3 regions of the Ruegeria sp. HKCCA5929 genome follow, and region 1 is predicted to be linked to each of the others. Evidence: riboswitches for the same ligand, from Rfam matches in the RefSeq annotation. Region 1 holds a riboswitch; each other region holds the start of a gene.
What was found. Region 1 has a riboswitch for cobalamin ahead of GOV90_RS10655 (DUF1636 domain-containing protein). Riboswitches for the same ligand answer to the same signal wherever they lie in the genome.

Region 1 (7,024 bases):
ACAGGGTGGTGCCGGGCGAACGCACTGGGATACATTTGCGGCCTCGCCCGGCAATGTGGTGCGTGAGGAAAACGGCGATCTGGCCTGCGACCACCTGAACCGGTTCGAGCAGGATTTCGATCTGGTGCGCGAGGCCGGTTTTGACTGTTATCGGTTCTCAACCAGCTGGGCGCGTGTCATGCCGGAAGGTCGCGGCCAGATCAATCAAGCCGGGCTGGATTACTATGACCGGCTGGCAGACGCGCTGCTGGCCCGCGGAATCCGCCCGTGTGTGACGCTGTATCACTGGGAACTGCCCTCCGCTCTTGCGGATCAGGGGGGCTGGTGCAACCGAGACATCGCGGGATGGTTCGCAGACTTCACCGAAATCATCATGGGCCGCATCGGTGACAGGATGTTCAGTGCGGCCCCAATCAACGAGCCATGGTGTGTCAGTTGGCTCAGCCATTTCGAGGGCCATCATGCGCCCGGTTTGCGCGATATTCGCGCCACGGCCCGCGCAATGCATCACGTTTTGCTTGCTCATGGACGCGCCATTCAAGCCATGCGCAGCCTTGGCATGAGCAACCTTGGTGCGGTGTTCAACCTTGAATGGGCAGAACCCGCCGATGAGAGCGTCGAAGCGCGACTTGCAGCGGACCGGTATGACGCGATTTACAATCGGTTCTTTCTTGGTGGTGTATTCAGGAAAGAGTATCCTAAATTGGTACTGGACGGCCTTGAACCGCACTTGCCCTCTGGCTGGCAGGATGATTTCGAGACAATTGGCACGCCGGTCGATTGGTGCGGATTGAACTACTACACGCGAAAGCTGATTGCCCCCAACGATTCCGCATGGCCCAGCTTGACGGATGTTCCAGGACCATTGCCAAAAACGCAAATGGGTTGGGAAATAGAACCTTCCGCCCTAAACCGTTTCCTGGTTCGCACACAGAAGGACTATACGGGCGGGCTACCAATCTATATCACCGAAAACGGAATGGCGAGCGCAGAGCGCGTGCGGGATGAGGACCGTATCGAATATCTTGATACACACCTTGCAGCCGTGCAGGACGCTTTGGCACAAGGTGTTCCGGTTAAAGGCTATTTTGTCTGGTCTCTGCTGGACAATTACGAATGGGCCTTCGGATACGAGAAAAGGTTTGGACTGGTGGACGTGGATTTTGAAACTCTGGAAAGAACGCCCAAAGCGTCGTTCGTGGCGCTTACATCCGCCCTTTCAGAGGGGCAGAACGTCTCTCAGCCGTTAGCGCAACCATCCGGATCTGTGCATGAGCACTGGAATTTGGTTGCGGACATCGGTGGAACAAATACACGTCTGGGCGTTGTGACAAACGGCGAACTGACAGACCTGCGCAAGCACCCAACGGGAACTCTGGATGATCTGCTGAACGCATTTCACGCTTTGCGCGATGAGGTTGGCACAAATCCTCAGGCGGTTGTTGCCGCCGGGGCTGGTCCTGTCAGAGACGGCGTCATCCGCCTTACAAACGCCAATTTGGACTTGTCCGAGTTGGAACTGGCGCAGGCGACCGGGGCGGAACATACTTTTGTTATCAATGATTTTACGGCCGCGGCATGGTCAGTTGCTGACGTCACACAGAACGAAGTTTCGGTTTTGCAAGGTCAGGCGAAACCACCAGCAGGCACGCGTTTGGTGGTTGGCCCCGGCACCGGACTTGGCGTCGGAGCATTGCTTTTTTCCGAAGGTCACTATCACACAGTTTCCGGCGAAGGTGGGCATGTTGGGCTGTACCCGCGTCACCGGGACGAGGTCGACGTCTTTGAAGCCGCCCGTCACATTGCTCCTGACTGTTTCTTTGGCGACAGCCTTGCTTTGGAAGCAGAGATGTTTCTGAGCGGAACTGGCCTTCCTATCCTGTATCAGGCCGTTGGGCTGGCAGCGGGCACCGGGCGGTCATCGTTTCGTTCGGCCAAAGACATTTTGACGGAAGCCCGCGATGCTTCGGACCCCATCGCAGTCAAAACTGCGCAGATGTTCACAACGCATCTGGGCGCGCTTATGGGTGATATGGCTGTCACGCTTATGCCTGCTGGTGGAGTGTTTCTTGTCGGCGGGGTCGCCGAGAAAAACCGCTGGCTGTTTGATCAGGACTTCAAGGACGCATTCAATGGCGGCGGGCGGTTCAGCGAGCTTCGTAAATCCTTGAACCTTTACGTCTCAGAACAGGCCGAGTTCGGCATCATCGGGGCGAACAATTTTTGCAAAAACGCACTAAAGCGATGAACGACTTTTGCGCTTGAGGCTCTGGGAGAGGACGTTGGAATGATCCTGTGCTGTGGGGAAGCCCTGATTGACATGATTGCCGAGCCGACAGTGTCCGGCGCGCACGGCTTTGTGCCCCATACGGGTGGCGCGATCCTGAATACCGCTGTTGCCATGGGGCGCTTGGGTGAGTCCGTGGGGATGTTGACCGGTGTTTCTACGGATATGTTTGGTCAGCAACTGATCAACGCGTTAAAGGCCAGCCACGTTGACGTTTCGCATGTAATTGTCTCGGATCGTCCCACTACACTTGCGTTTGTACAACTTGAAGATGGGCACGCAACCTACAGTTTCGTTGATGAAAACACGGCTGGCCGTATGTTGGCACCCGAAGATATGCCAGACCAACTCCCTGCCATCTCGGCATTGTATCTTGGGGGTATAAGCTTGGCGTGTGAGCCATGTGCAGATGCTTATGCATCTTTGCTGGCTCAACACGGAAACGACCGCCCTGTCATGTTGGATCCCAACATTCGTCCGAGTTTTATTCAGGATCAAACCCGATTTCGAACGCGTTTGAACCGCATGATCGCGCAATCCGATATCGTCAAAGTGTCGGACGAGGATCTGGACTGGATCATTCCCGGTGCGGAACCCGAAGCAGCCAAAGCAGCCTTGTTGTTGCAAGCCGGTCCATCAGCCCTGATTGTGACCCGGGGCGGCGACGGCGCGAACGGGTATCTGGCGGATGGATCGCAAGTGACGGTGCCGGTAAAACCGGTGCAGGTCGTGGACACGATCGGTGCGGGGGACACGTTCAATGCAGGTGTGCTCACTGGTCTCAGCCGCGCCGGGCATCTGACAAAACCCGCTGTACGCAACTTAACTTCTAGCGCTTTGCACGCGGCCATGGAACTGGGCGCCGAAGTTGCCGCTGTAACCGTATCTCGCGCCGGGGCGGAACCCCCCTGGGCTCATGAGCTATAATTCTTGGAAAAACCAATGAAACGATCTGACATAAATCGCATCAAATCCGAAGCGCAGGCGTTCATCCAGTCCTTTGGCGCTGTACTGCCGCCTTTTGCAGATTGGTCGCCCGAACAGATGCGCAGCCCAGTGGCGCACACGGTCCGCAGCCGCGGGTTGGGGTGGGACATCACCGACTACGCTCAGGGCCGGTTCGATGAACTGGGCCTGTTTCTTTTCACGCTGCGCAACGGCGAAGTGAATGATTTGCAGTCTGGGCGCGGGATGCTTTACGCAGAAAAATTGCTGATTTCGAAAGACAAACAACTGTCTCCGATGCATCGCCACATCATCAAGGCAGAGGACATCATCAACCGTGGCGGCGGCGATCTGGTGATGGAGATCTATGCATCGGACCCAGAAGGTGGCATCGACCGGCATACGCCTGTCACAGTGCCCAGCGATGCCTGCCCTGTTACGTTGCAACCAGGTGAGCATCTACGCCTGAAACCAGGGCAAAGCGTAACCCTGATGCCCGGAGTTTGGCACGCGTTCTGGGCCGAGCACGGTGATTGCCTTATCGGCGAGGTTTCGACTGTGAATGATGATCGAACGGATAATGTGTTCGAAGATCCGATCCCTCGATTTTCAAAGATCGAGGAAGATGCCGCGCCAGATTTCCTATTGGTTTCCGACTACTGAGGTAGACCGGGTTGACAATAACAGACAGACAACTGGGCTGAGCCCAAGTGATTTCGTCAAACGCCACTCATTCTCTTGCTTGACAAGCCCAGCACCACGAGACTAGCTGAGCGGGATGGTTCCGTAAGGGATGAAAATGGGAATACGGTGCGGCACAGTTTTTTGCCAAGTCCGTGACTGCCCCCGCAACTGTAAGCGGAGAGCGACGCCATTACGCCACTGACACCGAAAGGGTTGGGAAGGTGGGCCGAGCCTTGACCCGCAAGTCAGGAGACCTGCCATCCGATGTTCAACCAACCCGGGGCGGGGCGTCCTGGAAGGAGGCTTTGATGGCACGTTTTTCGCGTGTTTACATTGGTAGCACCTTCTGTCCGCGCTTGGTTTCAAGCGGAGCGGACAGTGTTAAAGGTGACTGACAGAAGTAAGCTCTTCTTCAATACCTACTGCGCTGAGGCATCCTGCTTTGCCGTTAATTCAGAGACACGTAACGTTATAACATTGCATCTCAGTCCAACCCGCAGTAAGCGCTACAAGTAATGACGAAAACCGCTGATCATTTCATTCTTGTGTGCGCGACCTGCACAGGTGCCATGTCCACCGATCAAGTGACTGGCGCACTGGCGCAAACATTGCCCGAAGGATTTGCAATTCGAACAGTTGATTGCATGGCAGGTTGTTCCCGACCAACCACCATTGGCCTTCAGGCACCGGGCAAGGCGCAGTATCTGTTTGGAGACATCGACACGGAACTGGATCTGGACGCAGTGGCGGAATTCGCCGGACAATACCGCCTTAGTTCCGATGGCTGGACAAGTGCAACCGAACGCCCGCCCGCGTTATTCACCAAGACCTTGTCCCGAATACCGGCCCTTCCAACGGAGAGGGTGTCATGAGTTTTCTGTCGGTCGAGGGTCTCGAATATTACGCTTTGAACGGCGATGTCCTTTTGCAGGACGTGTCCTTCGGCTTGGAGGAGGGCTCGATTCTGGCAATTGCGGGACCGAATGGCGCGGGAAAAACAACACTGCTCAAGTTGCTTTGCGGAATAGAACGTATTGCTCTGGGTGATGTGCTTATAAGAGGCAAAAGCTTGCGCACCCTGTCCGCGCATGAGCGTGCCCGAACCATCGCGGTCGTAGGCCAGCAAGAAATGCCAGACGGCCGGTTGCGTTTGCGAGACTATGTTGCGCTTGGGCAAATCCCGATTCAGGCGGATAAATCGGCAACCGAGCATAAGGTAGATCTTGATCGAGTTCTGGAAACAACCGGATTGTCTCATCTTTCCCGCAAGCCGATGAGCCAGCTATCGGGTGGCGAGCGACAGCGCGCTCATATCGCGCGCGCTTTGGCACAAAACCCATCCTTGTTGTTTCTGGACGAGCCGACCAATCACCTGGATCCAGACGCCAAGGGGCACATGTTGTCCTTGGTGGCCGAGCTGGGCGTCACGGTGGTCATGATCGTCCACGATCTGGTCATGATCCCGGAATTCGCCACGCATGTGGCTTTGATGAAATCCACACGCCTGACGGGCTATGGCCCGGTCAGCGACGTGCTGACCTCAGAACGTGTCCGCGACACCTTTGGTGTGGATTATCTATGCTTTCAGCATGAAGGCCGCATGATCCCTGCGCTGGATATCCGAAAAAGAAAACTGTCATCATAACAGGAGCTTACAATGATGCAGAAACTTTGGCCTGTGGCTCTGTTCACTGGCCTGGCAAGCGGCGCGGTCGCAGAAGCCATCACAGTGGACAATTGCGGCGAACCGCTGGTTTTTGAAACCGCGCCCGAGCGGATCGTTGTCCACGACATGAACATGACCGACATGGCCTTCGCATTGGGTCTGCAAGACAAGATCGTGGGCCTGACCGGCATCACGGGCTGGTACAAGACAAGCCCTGATTTTGATGCACAGCGCGGTGATATACCAGAGCTTGCACCAAAATACCCTACTGTTGAGAACCTCATCGCAGTAGAACCCGACATGTTCTTTGCAGGGTGGTATTACGGTATGCAGCCGGGTGGCGAGGTTACTCCGGACACCCTTTCGCCCTTCGGCATCAAGACCATGGTTCTGACCGAAAGCTGCGTACATCTGAACAAAGATCGGCCAGAGGCCAGCATGGACCTGCTGTTTGGCGACGTTCTGCGTTTGGGTCAGGTCATGGGCGTCGAAGCCAAGGCGCAAGAGCTTGTCTCGGGCTGGAAAGACCAACTGGCCGCTATCGAAGCCAAAACAGCTGATCTGCCCAAACCACGTGTCTTCCTGCTGGACGGGCCGGCAGATGCGCCGTTTACCGCTGGTAAATTTGCGATACCGGACGCGATGATCGCCGCAGCAGGCGGAGAGAATGTGACCCATGACATGGACACCAGCTGGGGTCGTACGTCATGGGAAACTGTGGCTGCTGCAAACCCGGAATTCCTGGTTCTGCTGGACTATCAGACAGGAAACGGTGCAGAAGACACCTTCCAGTTCCTGAAAGATCATCCCGTCATGTCTCAAACCGATGCAGTCAAGAACGAGCGCTGGATCGGCCTGCGCTACGAAGAGCTGACACCCGGCCCGGCAAACATTGAGGCCATCGAAAAGATGGTCAAGGCAATGCACCCGGAGACCAACTGATATGGCCCATTTGGGCCGTTCGATCTTGCTGGGGGCGATCGTTCTGATCGCCCTTTTGCTGCTGTCCATCGTTTATGGAACAACAAATATTCCTGTGCGGGACGTGGTCGCCGCGATTGGTCTAGGAACAGGCCTGATCGATGGCGACATGTCCCCGCTTCACCGGATCGTTTTCGACTTGCGCCTTCCCCGCGCCTTGTTTGCCGCGGTCATCGGGGCAGGATTGGGGGTTGTTGGTGTGGTTTTGCAAACAACCACGCGCAACGATCTTGCCGATCCATTCTTGTTTGGCCTGTCCTCGGGCGCGGCTGCCGGGGCGGTGTTGGTGATCACTGTCACGGGTGATGTACTGGGCATTTGGACCCTGCCCTTGGCGGCATTTTGCGGAGGCTTGATTGCTTCGGGCATTGTTCTGGCACTGGTTCAGGGCCTGCGCACAAGTGCGCCGGAAAAACTGATTCTAGCCGGTTTGGCCGTGTCCTTTCTGTTCTCGGCCATCA
Region 2 (7,024 bases), on a different contig from region 1:
ATGGCAATTCAAACACGCGCAACACGCATGTCTGCCGCTGAAAAGCCGCATGGCGGCCCCGGAAAAATCATTAGGTTACGCTTTGTAAGAATTAATCAATAACCCTATTCAAAAGCAGACCATTCAAAGTGAAGCAAAACCCTTCGACGCAGGTGCCCTCCGAAAAAAACCGTGGGCATGTGCGTATTCTGGCAACAACCGACCTGCATATGAACCTGACAGGTTTTGACTATTACACGGATACTCCTGACCCGACGCTAGGATTGACGCGCACCGCCAGCCTGATCCGCAAAGCCCGCCAAGAAGCAGGGGATGCTTTGGTTCTGTTGGTGGACAATGGGGATGCAATTCAGGGCACGCCGTTGGGCGAGTGGGCGGCCCAGAGCGACGTGCCGCATCCGGTCATGCAAGCCTTTGCGGCGCTGGAGTACGACGCCATAGGTCTCGGCAACCATGATTTTGGTTTTGGGCTGCCGGTATTGGACAATATCATCTCGCAAGCCCACTGCCCTGTCCTGTGCAGCAACCTGCATCGATCAGGTGGCCTGCAAGCATGGCAAAGATTTGCGATATTGGACCGCACCGTGCCTTTGGGTGGCAAAGATATGCCCCTTCGCATCGGCTTGATATCCGTTCTTCCGCCTCAAACCACCCGCTGGGAAGAACATCACTTGAACGGAGAAGTCACGGCCGAGGAAATTATATCGACGGCATGCGAACTGTCAAAACGACTACGCGCTGAGGGATGTGACCTTATCGTTGCTTTGGCGCATTCCGGCCTGGGCCAAACAGAGCCGGTGGAAGGGATGGAGAATGCCGTAATCCCCTTGGCCGCCATCGACGGAATCGACGCCATTGTCGCCGGGCATACGCATCTGACCCTTCCGAGTCGCACCGATACCAACGCCCCATACCTCGATCACGCAAATGGGCTGGTGCATGGAACCCCGGTTGTCATGGCCGGGTCGGCTGGATCTTATCTTGGTGTTATTGATCTTGTAGTTTCTCCGCGACCGAATAGCGGATTCAACATTGAAGAATGTCGCGCGGACCTGCGCCCGGTTTGCGCGAGCGGAATCGCGGTCGAAGAAGACCAGGATATGGTGCGTCTGTTCGCCGACGCCCATCGTCAGACACGCAGCGCGGTTGCCAAACCCGTCGCGCGCGTATCAGAATCCATGCACAGTTATTTCAGTTTTTGCGCACCGGATCGCGGCTTGGCTCTGGTTGCTGCGGCGCAGGCTGCCGCTTTGCGCTCTTTCTTGCACGGTTCCGCTTTGGAAGAGTTACCTCTTTTGTCAGCCGTGGCGCCTGGGAAATGCGGTGGGCGCGCTGGCCCGCGGCATTTTACAGATGTCCCGGCGGGGGAAATATGCCTGCGTCACGTTGCAGACCTGTATCCGTTTCCCAATGAACTGCGCGCATTACAGATCAACGGTGCCGACGTGCTGGATTGGCTGGAAATGTCGGCAAGCGTGCTCAACCAGCTGTCACATGATACAGAAGCGGACTTAGTAAACCCCGAACGTGCCGGTTACAATTTTGATGTCATCTTCGGCCTGTCCTATCAAATCGATCCATCGCAACCTGCGCGCTTCGACAGTGATGGTCGGTTGGTCGATCTTGACAACAGACGAATTCGCAATCTGACATTCGGTGGCCAACCTGTTCAACCTGCGCAAAGATTTGTCTTGGCCAGCAACAACTACCGCGCCAGCGGAGGCGGACATTTTCCTGCCGCCTCTGCGGCCCAACGCATCAACCTACCACCGCTCGACATCAAGGAACTGACGCGGGATTACCTGTCTCGTCGCCTTCCGCCCGACCCAATAGCGCGGCACCCCTATCCGTTTACACTGACAGCTCAAACGGGCGTAAATGCCTTGCTTCGAACAGGTCCCGGTGCCCTTGAACACATGGATGAGCTGCGCATGTTCAACGCCCAATTGCTAAGTCCTGATGAAGCCGGGTTCGAGCGGATCCGTCTGACGTTCTGACGGGTTGTCTTTTGCCCTCGCCTTCCCTATATCCAGAGTCGAGAGGTTGGCGCGGGCGAGCGCCTCGCCAACCTGGTCAGGTCCGGAAGGAAGCAGCCACAACGAGCCCCGCTTGGGTCGATGTCCAACCTCTCACTTTCCCCTCACATACCTAATGGGTGATACGCGGTCTCACCCAAAACGTGTTCAGATGTCGACAAAGCGTGGCCAAAGGGCCGCGTTACGACGGGCAAAAGCCCCAATATGCCCAACTTCAGATAACCCAAATTCAGCAGGTTTCAGCAGATGTCGTTTGGCCTTGGGGCCATAGAGATCGGCAAGCCGCCATACCGCCTCGGGTGGGACCATCTGGTCATCTTCAAAAGTAAACAGATCCACCGGTTTTTCAGTTTCTGTCCAACGCGCATCAGGCAACCCGGCTCCGATCTCGGGCATGTAACTCGAAGGAGCGGTGCACCATTTACGCCATTGCCAGTAGACCGATGCCGGCAAATCCGCACCAAAACCGATTGCCTTTCCGGGCAAGTACCCAAGCGCTTTGACCAGCAATGGGGCGTGCCCATACCAGAACACCCCGGCCAATCCACGGTAGGGCCATGGGTGATCGTTCAGGGTCACAAGCCCAGAACACACACAAATCATCCGGTCGATTTTGTCGATATCGGGCTGTACGGGTCCCAGCATGGCACCTACAGAATGACCAATCGTCCATTGTTGTGCACCGGGAAAACGCCTGCGCATTTCCGCCCGCGCCGCCGGCATATCGATCAAGGCCCAATCGGCCATTGTCGCACGTGCATCCTTCATGCGGCCGGTCAAAGAGTGCCCGAAGTCCCGGTAATCATAGGTTAGGCACGCCATGCCGCGCTCAGCGGCCAGCCAACGTGCGAAGTGGCGATAATAGTCGCGTGGCACGCCTGTGGCACTGTTCAGCACAACCACTGTGCCGGGTTCCGACAACGGTCGGTACAAGCGCGCTGAAAGGGTTGATGACCCGGACGGAAAGAGGAACTCTTCGGTTAAAACCGTCTGTTCTGTATCCAACATGATCCCTGACCCTGCGCCGAAGACAAAGTTTCTTACTTCAATAATTGAAACTCTACGCGGGAAGTTTTTACCCATCCAGCATGACCAAACGTCGGGGACAAAGATCCGCTTGACTCGGAACCGGATCAGACGCTAGCGATTGTGTGATGGTTCCTGTCCCCCACAAGGGGTCGGGATGAAAAGGGAACACGGTGCGGTTCCGTCTGGTCATCCGGACGCTAACCAATGCCGCGACTGCCCCCGCAACTGTAAGCGTTGAGCAATGCCGAAACGCCACTGGCCCCGAGGGCTGGGAAGGTCGGCAAAGCCATGACCCGCAAGTCAGGAGACCTGCCATCGAAACTGAAACCGAAACTCGGGCGGGGTGTCCGGGCAGGTCCTGACTGCACTTCGCTGTCCCACCTGACCCGATCCTTCTGTCCACCACGCGCGGAGGGCGCAGGATGATCTGGAAGACAAAGACGCATGAATACAGCGCAACGGTATGTCAGCGGACGGGCAAAACCTGCCCCGCCCTGGCGCGGCTGGCGCGCTCGATCTCCGAGGCCATGACACAAGCTTCGGCTGCCACAGGCGACGACTTCGAGTTTGACGGTAGTAGTGAACTTTCACATTGCACGAAAGGGTGTCAGGCAATTTTCCAGGCACAATCAGACAGTGTTCGCGTGTTTTGTGACACGCAACCCGACGCAGCAATTGAAGACCTGAACCTCTATGCTGATCTGATTTTTGGAAACACGTTCCGCACCCTGCCATCTGGCATCATTGCAAACCCACCATGCGCGATGATCGAGGTTGCAACGCTACGGCCCCGGAAAACCGTACACGCACCCGAACAGCTTTCGGCCTGAGGTCACACCACCTGCGCCGGGGAAACCCGGGCCGCCCAAGCCAGCTGCGCGTCTGTTTCCACAGCACAGGGGCGCAGCGACCGCAGACGCTCCAGCGCCTTGTCAGCCCGTTCGCCGCACTCGACCATCAGACGCAGGACAACCATCCCCGACCTGCCACAGCCGCCCCGACAATGCACCAGCACTCGGCCTCCTCCAGCCAGGGCATGCCGGGCGGCGGCGCTAACTTCTGGCCACGCCTCTTCAACCGCCGCCGTTGGTGCGCCAAAGTCTTCGATCGGCAGATGCACCCACCGGCTGGCGCGGCTTTGAATATCGCTGCCAAAATCCTGCGCCCCGTGCTGAAGCATCTCGACATCCGTTGTCATTGAAATGACAATCCCCGGCTTCCACGCGGCAATCGTATCCAGATCCGTCTCATAGTCCCCGCCATGTCCGGGTATAGACGTCAGGGCCAGCGTTCCTCCTGCGACTTGCAGGGCATAGATAACCAGCTGCGACATGAACGTGTGTCCTCCACCAGGAACTCTTTACAAAAATGAGTCTTAAATTTTGTTGGAACAGCTTAGTGCGAATCCGGTCGGAATCTAAATCAAAAATCATCGCGCCGCGCAGTGGACGCGGAAGGCAGCGGCCACTACGCTGAGCCGAAGCACCGAATCCGACCGAGAAAACATGACCGACACGCCCAGCCCCGCCTATCAGGTTCTCGCCCGCAAATATCGCCCGGAAACCTTTGCCGATCTGGTGGGTCAGGATGCCATGGTACGCACCCTGAAAAACGCATTCGAAGCGGACCGGATTGCGCAGGCTTTCATCATGACCGGCATTCGCGGCACCGGCAAAACCACCACCGCGCGGATCATCGCCAAGGGTATGAACTGCATCGGCCCCGACGGCAATGGCGGCCCGACGACCGAGCCTTGCGGGCAATGCGAACATTGCGTGGCGATCATGGAAGGCCGCCATGTCGATGTGATGGAGATGGACGCCGCCAGCCGGACCGGTGTGAATGACATTCGCGAAATAATCGACAGTGTCCGCTATCGCGCCGCCAGCGCGCGTTACAAGATCTACATCATCGACGAGGTCCACATGCTCTCGACCAGCGCTTTCAACGCGCTGCTCAAGACGCTCGAGGAACCGCCTGAACATGTGAAGTTTATCTTCGCAACAACCGAAATCCGCAAAGTGCCGGTCACGGTTCTGTCCCGCTGTCAGCGCTTTGATCTGCGCCGGATCGAGCCCGAAGATATGATCGGGCTTCTGCAAAAGATCGCAACCGCCGAAGATGCCCAAATCGCCGATGACGCGCTGGCGCTGATCACACGTGCCGCGGAAGGATCGGCACGGGATGCAACCTCGCTGCTGGATCAGGCGATTTCGCACGGGGCGGGTGAAACCACTGCCGAGCAGGTCCGCGCAATGCTGGGCCTTGCGGACCGTGGCCGCGTTCTGGACCTGATGGACATGATCCTGCGGGGCGACGCAGCGGGTGCGCTGACGGAACTCAGCGGGCAATACGCTGAGGGCGCAGACCCTCTGGCCGTCTTACGCGATTTGGCCGAAATCACCCATTGGGTGTCCGTCGTCAAAATTACGCCCGACGCCGCCGAAGACCCAACCGTTTCGCCTGACGAACGGAGCCGTGGCCAGCACATGGCAGAGGCCTTGCCGATGCGCGTTTTGACCCGGATGTGGCAGATGTTGCTGAAAGCGCTCGAAGAAGTCTCGGCCGCGCCCAATGCCATGATGGCCGCTGAGATGGCCGTTATCCGCCTGACCCATGTTGCTGATCTGCCCAGCCCTGAAGAACTGATCAAACGGCTGCAGGACACTCCAACGCCTCCAACTGGTGGGCCGAATGGCGGAGTATCAGCCCCCCAGCAGGGTGCAACACCCGCGCGGGCCAGCGCGGCCCCGGCACCTTCCTACGTTTCGACCCCTCGCGGCCCAAGCGGCGCGCCAGTTGCTGCATTGGCTCAGGATGTGCAGACGGCTCTCGCCCGGTTCCCGACTTTTGATCACGTTGTCGAACTGATCCGCGCCAACCGCGACGTAAAACTGCTGGTCGAAGTGGAAAACGGTGTGCGACTTGTGTCTTTCCAACCCGGTCGGATCGAATTCACCCCAGCCACGAATGCACCAACAGACCTTGCACCACGCCTGGGTTCGGCCCTGCAACGCTGGACCGGCAATAGGTGGGCAGTCTCGATCGTCTCGAACGGGGATGCGCCGACAATTGCTGAAATTCGGGACAAGGCCGAACTGGCTTTGAAAGCCGAAGCCGAACAACACCCGCTGGTTCAGGCTGTACTGGCTCAATTTCCCAAGGCCAGGATCACAAAGATCGAGACACCGGAACAGCGCGCCGCCCAAGTCGAGACCGAGGCGCTGCCCGAAGTCGAGGATGAGTGGGACCCGTTCGAAGAGGATTGAGCCGGTGACGCGCCCATTGAGGTTACCGTGATCACCCGGTTCCAAAATCTAAGTCTCGGCAAAGCCCGTGCGGCAAACCCAATCCTTGCCTTCACATAACGCGCAACCTGCCACTGCGCGACAAAGGGAAGCGCGTTTCCAAAGACCTCGCGGTCAAACGCGGGAACCCTTGTGCCACGCGGCTGCGGCCCGTATTTAGAACCCAAGCAGAGATACAGGAGAATACTATGCTGAAAGGACTCGGCGGGCTTGGCGGTCTGGGTGACATGGCCAAGATGATGAAATCCGCGCAGGACCTGCAAACCAAGATGACCGAAATGCAGGAAGAGCTGAACAACATGATGGTTGTCGGTGAATCCGGGGCTGGTCTGGTCAAGGCGGCTGCAACCGCCAAGGGCGAACTGAAAGGTCTGGATATTGATCCGTCGATCTTCAACGGGGACGACAAGGAAGTGGTCGAAGACCTGATCCTGGCGGCCATCAAGGATGCCCAAACCAAAGCCGCTGAACGCTCGCAGGAGGAAATGGCCAAACTGACCGAAAGCATGGGCTTGCCCGCAGACATCAAGCTGCCGTTCTGAGCTTCATCTTTTTAAAAATACTCCCGCCGGAGGCTCCCTCCGGCGCAAGACAGGACAGGCCATGAGTTCGAACAGCGATATCGACAACCTGATCGACCTGATGGCCAAA
Region 3 (7,024 bases), 190 kb from region 1:
CTGAACCTTCGCCAGTTCTTCGTTCATGGCTGCAACCGCTGCGGCTGCGTCGATCTCGTCATCAATGTACTGACGTACAACACGATTGATGGCCTGAGAGTTGATCATTTTCGACGCCAGCGCCAATTGACCTTCGGCTACGCCCCAGCGCTGCGCCACGTCCAGACCACCAACAATCTCGTCGATCATGGCCTGTTCATACAGCTCGCCCAGAGGGGCCTTGCGATCGACCCCGACGGGCAGTTCCGCCCAGGCTTCAGAGAACGCGGTCGGATTGTCTGCATTACCACGGCGCACGGGGAACTTACCCTCAGGCGCAATAGCCAGCGTCTGGGTATAGCCGTCATCCATGGCAAACTTTACGAATTCCATCGCCGCGTCGGTGTCCGCATCGTTGGTGATACCGAAATACCGCACATCACCCCAGGCGGCGCCATCGGGGTTCGACGGGCCGGACAGTTTGGTAACGATACCAGTCTTGCTGGCCAGATCGCGCGATGTCGGGTCGTCGTTGATGGTCGGCGGGGCGCTGTCACGCAGACCAGCCAATTCGTCCAGAATGAAGGGCGACCAGATGATCATCGCGGCTTTACCGTCAAAATACAGCTCGCGCGATTGCTTCCAGAAAAGTTCACCCGGAGGTGAGGCTTTGGAAATGGCTTTGTAGAAATCCAGAACTTCGGTGGTCTTGGCCTCATCAAGCGGCTGGAACCCATCGGGGCCAACAGGGCTGACACCGTTTGCCAGGAAAACATGCTCCAGCACCTGGCTCATGAAGTTCTCATCAACTTTGGTGGCCGAAACAAAACCATACATTTCTGGCGGGTTATGCAACGCCTCAAGTGCGGCCTGAATATCTGCAAAACTGTCAGGCGCCTCCAAGCCGGCCTCTTCGAACAGGTCCTTGCGATAGACAACCATTTGCGTCCAGCCATCCACCGGAACCGAGGCGGTTTCACCATTGAACGCTGCCATGCCCAAGGCACCCGGAGCGAAAGTATCAGCGCCCAGTTCTTCGATCACTTCGGTCGCAGCTTCGGTGTCCAGAATGCCCGCTTCGGCCCACGGCAGGGCGTACTGCAACGGGTGGTAGACCACATCTGGCAAGTCACCTGCGGCAAAGGCTGCGGTTGCGCGGGTGCCCAAATCCGTTTCTGTGACAGGTATCACCTCAACGGTTGTACCGGTCTCAGCTTTGAACTGGTCAGCCATTTCCTGCTGTTTCGCCAGACGCTCCGGCTGTTCCTCGGTCGTCCAGAAACGGATCGTGTCCGCCTGTACCGACATGGCCATCAGCGCCAGTGCCAACGAAGAGCCGAGCATCAGCTTGGCTGCTTTTGGTGTAAGTTTCATGGTCGGTTTCCTCCCCGATTGTCTTCCATGGATTGTTTGATTTTTTTCGCCAACTCGTTCGACGTCAGCAGTGGCGGCCCGTCAGAGTCGCGTTCGATCAGCACCGCCTGGCTGAGCTCGCGCAAAGTTGCGGGCTCTTCCCCTCGGGTCTGAAGTATCAACATCGTAGCAAGGCGTTCACCCGCCCGTTTGGAGTCGACGCTGAACGTCGTCAGCCCGGGGCTGGCGTATTGGCATTCCGGGACCCCGTCATATCCAAGAACCGAGACATCGCGTCCGATCTCAAGGCCAAATTCTGCACAGACAGAGTAGCTTCCCAATGCGGCCTGATCCGTCGCAAATACAATCGCGGTCGGCGGGACAGGAAGACGCAATAAAGCGCGCGCTTCAGCGGCCCCTTCTTCGCGGGTGCGCGCGCCTTCTCGGATCAATTCGGGATCGACTGGCAATCCTGCAGCCCTAAGCCCATCGACATAACCATCGCGACGCAGGTGGCTGTAGTTGAACTTTGGATCACTGCCGACAAACCCGATACGGCTGTGACCAAAACGGACCAGACGTTCGACCGCGCCGCTCATGGCTTTTTCACCGGAAATATCAAACCACGATGTGTCGTCCTGATAGCCGGTTCGACCATATCCTGTCCGACCATAAAGGATGAAAGGCACCTGCAGGTCGCTGAGGTACCCAACTCGCGCGTCATCTACTTCGGTGCGTGGCAGGATAAATCCATCGGCCTTTCGTTCTTCGACCAAACGGCCCAAAACATTTAACATGTCCTGCTTCGACTTCGCGGTCGAAATTGTCATCGTCCAGTCAGACGCACTTGCAGCTTCACAAGCCCCTGCCAGAAAGTCCTGAAAAAACGGATTGTGCCGGTCCGGTTCTTCACTGTTGATGACCATGGCAATGGCACGCACGCGCCCCGTTCGAATAGCCTGAGCATGGCTGAGCGGGCGATACCCCATCTTGCGCGCCGTCACCTCAACACGCTTTCGCGTTGATTCTGAGATGTCGGAATACCCGTTCAATGCACGCGACACGGTGCTTTTCGAAAGACCAAGGTGATGTGCCAATTCGTCAAGCTTCACCCGCCCACCGGACGCGGCGCGCTGGGACCGGATTTGTCGCTGTTGCAATTCGGGATTCGCCATCATTCTTTCATTTAACTGTTCCGAAACCGGTTTCGGCAATCAAAAAATTAATTCCAGCACCCCGCGACGGACAATCACTCCCAATCAACGAACAGGTCACAACACCAACACTTAGACATCACCGCAGCCGATGAGATTAAAGCGGAACACCTCCGGAATTCGCAGATGACCCTTCCAATGCCGCAATCGGGAGTTGACCGTGCTCAAGTTTTTCTGTCATCAACGCGCCATGTTCGGTTCCGGGGAGTCACCCGGAGGCAATAGGGAATGCAGTGCGGCACGTTCTTGGCCAAATCTGCAACTGCCCCCGCAACTGTAAGCGGCGAGCGAGACTGATTACGCCACTGGGTTACACCCGGGAAGGCCAGTTGAGCGTTAAGACCCGCAAGTCAGGAGACCTGCCGAACATGCGCCCTCGGAAAGGGTGCTCATCATCGGCGACGGGGTGTGCGCCGGATCTGTTTGCCCGATGGGGCAAATAGTTTCGCATTCCCCAATGTCAAAAACCTATGCGTGCCGGGGAAGGCGCGACGTGAGAAGGACGTATTTGTGAAACACTTTTTGTTGGCCGCGGCCGCTAGTGCGGCGCTGCCCGCGCTGGCGCAGGCTCATTTCCTGCTGGAATACACCGAGGATACCATGATCGAGCGTCCCGGGGAGGTTCCTGTCAAGTTGGTCTTCTGGCATCCGTTTGAAGCCGGGCACGTGATGACCCTGGAAAAGCCAGAAGAATTCTATGTGATCCACAACGGCGAAAAGACCGATCTGTTGGGTACATTGGAAGAAACCACATTCGAAGGCCCCGAGAACAGCGCCAAAGCCTTTCTCGGTTCGGTCCCGGTGAAACGTTCCGGCGACTATGTGCTGGTGACGGTACCTGCGCCTTACTACGAAGAATCCGAGGATATCTATATCCAGCAGATCACTAAGGCTTACCTGAACCGCAATGAACTGCCCACCGACTGGGATCAACCGCAAGGTCTGGCGACCGAAATTCTGCCGTTGAACAAGCCCTATAACGTCATTGCAGGTTCCACCTTCACCGGCCGTGTACTGAGCGAAGGCGAACCGGTTGCCGGTGCTGAGATCGAAATCGAATACATGGCAGCCGAGCCCGATCTGGCGGGAAACGGTGCCAAAGACGCCACAGCATCCCCACTGCCGGGCGGCGCATTGGTCGCGATTTCAGATGAGAACGGCTATTTCACCTTTGGTGTACCGAAAGCGGGTTACTGGGGTTTTGCTGCTTTGGGTTCGGGCCCAAAAACCGAATATGAAGGCAAAGAACTGAGCCAGGATGCTGTGATCTGGATCCGCGCCTGGGATCTGGAGTAACCCCTATGCACATCGTGGACGGAGCCCTCTCGAACCCAGTTGTGATCGGCGGCGCAATCGCAGCGGCTGGCGGCATTGCCATAGGGCTGAAATCGCTGGACCTCGACCGCATTCCCACCGCGGGCGTCCTGTCGGCCAGCTTTTTTGTAGCCTCGCTGATCCATGTGCCGATCGGCCCGTCCTCTGTGCATTTGATACTGAACGGTCTGGCCGGGCTTTTGCTCGGCTGGGCCGCTTTTCCTGCGCTGTTTGTTGGCTTGCTGCTTCAAGCCGTGTTTTTTGGTTTTGGCGGTTTGACTGTGCTTGGGATTAACACGGTCAACATCGCACTTCCGGCAGTGCTGACATGGATGATCTTTGGCCGTCTGATCGCACGCGGCTCTCCTGTACAGGGCGCTATTTGGGGCGGGATCGGAGGCGCGTTTTCGATTGCAGCCACGACGGCCCTTGTCGCTGTCTCTCTGGCTCTGTCTGGTGACGCGTTTCTACCAGCCGCGAAACTGGTCTTTTTTGCACATATTCCCGTCATGGCAATCGAAGCGGTACTTACCGGTTTCGCTATTCTATTGACCCGCAAGGTCAAGCCTGAACTCTTTTTTAGGGGGGCCCCCGTATGAGGCATCTGATTTTTGCAGTTGCGATATGGCTTACCCCGCTTCCTGCGCTGGCCCATAAAGTTATCGCAGGGGTCTTTCCTGCAGGCGACGCGATTGAAGGGGAATTGGGCTTTTCCAACGGCGACATGGCTGAAAACCAAGAAGTTGTTGTTTACGGCCCCGATGGCGCTGAACTGGGGCGAACAGTCACAGATACCGATGGTTTCTTCCTCTACACCCCCACCGAACTTGTCGCGCACACTTTCAAAGCAGATCTGGGCGCCGGTCATCTTGCCGAGGTCACCATGCCCGCCGAGGAAGTGGCTGAGATTTTGGGCGTGGATGCCGAGCTTGTAAAACCTGTTACGCAGGTTGAAAACGCAAACGACACCGCGACGACTGTCGCGTCATTAACCGACGAGGAGCGCGCGGCCATTGCCCAAGCGGTGCGAGACGAAACCCGCCCTCTGCGTCGTGAGATTGCAGCCTATCGCGAACACAACGACTTGCAGACCGTTCTTGGTGGGATCGGCTACATCATCGGTCTGTTCGGCATCGGCTTTTATGTCGCTGCACGCCGGAAAATGGCCGCCTGATGGCTCACGCTCTAGAACCCCAGGCAAAGACGCTGGCCGAGGCTGATGCCAGCGCACCCTTCGGGGTGATCGGAGAGTTGGACCCTCGGATGCGGATCGTGATGACGTGCTTTTTTGCTGTTGTTACGGTTTCGCTATCCAGCATCCCCGCGTTGATTGTGGCTCTGGCGGTCTCTATCGGCTTGCTATTGATGTCTCGCCTACCCGTGCGCCGCACACTTAAACGCATGGCCATGATGGACAGCTTTATCATCTTCATGTTGATACTTTTGCCCTTTTCCATGCCCGGTGACGCGATGTTCACCCTGTTTGGGTATCCGGCCAGTTGGCAGGGACTGTGGAAAGCTATTGAGATTGCTCTGACAGCCAATGCCGTGGTCCTGACCCTGATGGTTCTGGTCGGCACGTTGGAACCCGTCACTCTGGGTCATGCTTTGCACAAACTACGCTGCCCAGATGCTCTTGTGCATTTGTTGATGTTCACCATCAGATATATCGAAGTCTTGCGCGAAGAATATCTGCGCCTTCGCGGGGCCATGAAAGTTCGTGGTTTCCGCCCCGGCACCAACTGGCACACTTATCGCAGCTTTGGCTATCTGGTTGGCATGATGCTGGTGCGTGCCATCGAACGGTCAGAACGCATACTGGGCGCCATGAAATGCCGGGGGTTTTCTGGGCGGCTACTTTTGCTGCAGGATTTTCACCTGACCCGACGGGATTGCATGTTTGCTGTGACCTTGTGTTCGATCTGCCTCGGTCTTCTTTGTCTGGATTTCCTATGACGATCCTTAAACTCGAAGATATCCATTTCGCCTATCCCGGGCAGGCATCCGTGCTGGACGGTGCATCGCTTTCGCTTGATCCGGGGCAACGCCTGTCAATAGCAGGGCCCAATGGCGCGGGAAAATCCACGTTGTTTCGCATTGCCCTTGGGTTGCAGAAACCGACCGCAGGACGCGTGATTGCCCTTGGCAAGGACCGACGGGCCGAAGCAGACTTCCACGAGGTACGCCGCGAGATCGGGCTGGTGTTTCAAGACCCCGACGACCAACTGTTCTGCCCCACCGTCGCAGAAGATATCGCGTTTGGACCGCTCAATCTGGGCCGCAGCAAGGCCGAAGCGCTTGCCATCGTTGACAAGGTTCTGTCCGATCTGGACTTGATGCACCTGCGGGACCGCATCACGCATAAATTGTCCGGGGGTGAAAAACGGCTTGTGACCCTTGCCACCGTGCTGGCGATGGAGCCGCAAGCGCTGTTATTGGACGAACCAACCAATGCGCTCGACACCAAGAACGAGGCCCGTCTGCTGGATATCCTAAAGGACCTGCCACAGGCCATTTTGCTGGTAAGCCATGCCCCATCCTTCCGCAGCGCTTTGGCTCCGGACACGCTTGAGCTGAGAAATGGAAAGCTGGTTTCGGCTGGATTTTGACCTGCAAGACACCAGTTTCAGCTGGCTAATACATTGCACCAAGATTCTGCCGATCTGCCCTATTTCCGGCCACGTTTCCTATCATTTGAAGTGGTTCGTTAGACCAGAGCTCAGGCCTGAACTGTAATATCGGCGGATGCCGTTTCAGCTTCAATGGCAGTGTCCAGCGCTTTACGGAACAGTTTGGCCCCCTTGTCCAAGCCAAGATCGATATGAGGTGTCTTGGCGTGCTTCATGCCAAGATGCACCTCCTCCAACACCTCTTTGTCCTCAAGAAAGGCCATACGCGCGCCGTCATTCATGAACTTTGAAACTTCAGCATTGTCTGGATCTGTATTGCGATGCTGGAACCAGAAATAGCGGGTGCGGTCTTCGTCAATCGGCGTCATGAAATTGTACGAGATATTGACATAGGTCTTGTCGACCGGGGGTTTGCCATAGCCGCCGGTGCCAACGGGCGTGTAAACGGATTTGTTCAGCGCGATGGCAGGCAGGCACATCTCGTAGTGCTGCAGCCGATCACAGTCGCCCTCGAACGCGACCAGATTTGCGTAA

Region 2: another riboswitch for cobalamin. It lies ahead of GOV90_RS06465 (hypothetical protein); the one in region 1 lies ahead of GOV90_RS10655 (DUF1636 domain-containing protein).
Region 3: another riboswitch for cobalamin. It lies ahead of GOV90_RS09865 (DUF4198 domain-containing protein); the one in region 1 lies ahead of GOV90_RS10655 (DUF1636 domain-containing protein).

The regions. Positions count from the first base shown of each region.
Region 1 is NZ_WQGE01000003.1:402,778-409,801, forward strand. Features, by position in the region: partial or broken gene GOV90_RS21165 (GH1 family beta-glucosidase) at 1-1,222, shown strand, start outside; gene GOV90_RS21170 (ROK family protein) at 1,268-2,248, shown strand; gene GOV90_RS10645 (carbohydrate kinase) at 2,288-3,214, shown strand; gene GOV90_RS10650 (D-lyxose/D-mannose family sugar isomerase) at 3,230-3,895, shown strand; cobalamin riboswitch at 3,995-4,193, shown strand; gene GOV90_RS10655 (DUF1636 domain-containing protein) at 4,432-4,788, shown strand; gene GOV90_RS10660 (ABC transporter ATP-binding protein) at 4,785-5,561, shown strand; gene GOV90_RS10665 (ABC transporter substrate-binding protein) at 5,574-6,524, shown strand; gene GOV90_RS10670 (iron ABC transporter permease) at 6,526-7,024, shown strand, end outside.
Region 2 is NZ_WQGE01000002.1:350,583-357,606, forward strand. Features, by position in the region: gene GOV90_RS06450 (bifunctional 2',3'-cyclic-nucleotide 2'-phosphodiesterase/3'-nucleotidase) at 129-1,997, shown strand; RNA gene ffs (signal recognition particle sRNA small type) at 2,037-2,135, shown strand; gene GOV90_RS06460 (hypothetical protein) at 2,184-3,044, opposite strand; cobalamin riboswitch at 3,175-3,397, shown strand; gene GOV90_RS06465 (hypothetical protein) at 3,488-3,895, shown strand; gene GOV90_RS06470 (dual specificity protein phosphatase family protein) at 3,898-4,398, opposite strand; gene GOV90_RS06475 (DNA polymerase III subunit gamma/tau) at 4,571-6,334, shown strand; gene GOV90_RS06480 (YbaB/EbfC family nucleoid-associated protein) at 6,562-6,915, shown strand; gene recR (recombination mediator RecR) at 6,977-7,024, shown strand, end outside.
Region 3 is NZ_WQGE01000003.1:215,223-222,246, reverse strand. Features, by position in the region: gene GOV90_RS09875 (ABC transporter substrate-binding protein) at 1-1,353, opposite strand, end outside; gene GOV90_RS09870 (LacI family DNA-binding transcriptional regulator) at 1,350-2,507, opposite strand; cobalamin riboswitch at 2,725-2,928, shown strand; gene GOV90_RS09865 (DUF4198 domain-containing protein) at 3,057-3,842, shown strand; gene cbiM (cobalt transporter CbiM) at 3,848-4,459, shown strand; gene GOV90_RS09855 (cobalt ABC transporter permease) at 4,456-5,034, shown strand; gene cbiQ (cobalt ECF transporter T component CbiQ) at 5,034-5,816, shown strand; gene GOV90_RS09845 (energy-coupling factor ABC transporter ATP-binding protein) at 5,813-6,469, shown strand; gene GOV90_RS09840 (aromatic ring-hydroxylating dioxygenase subunit alpha) at 6,580-7,024, opposite strand, start outside.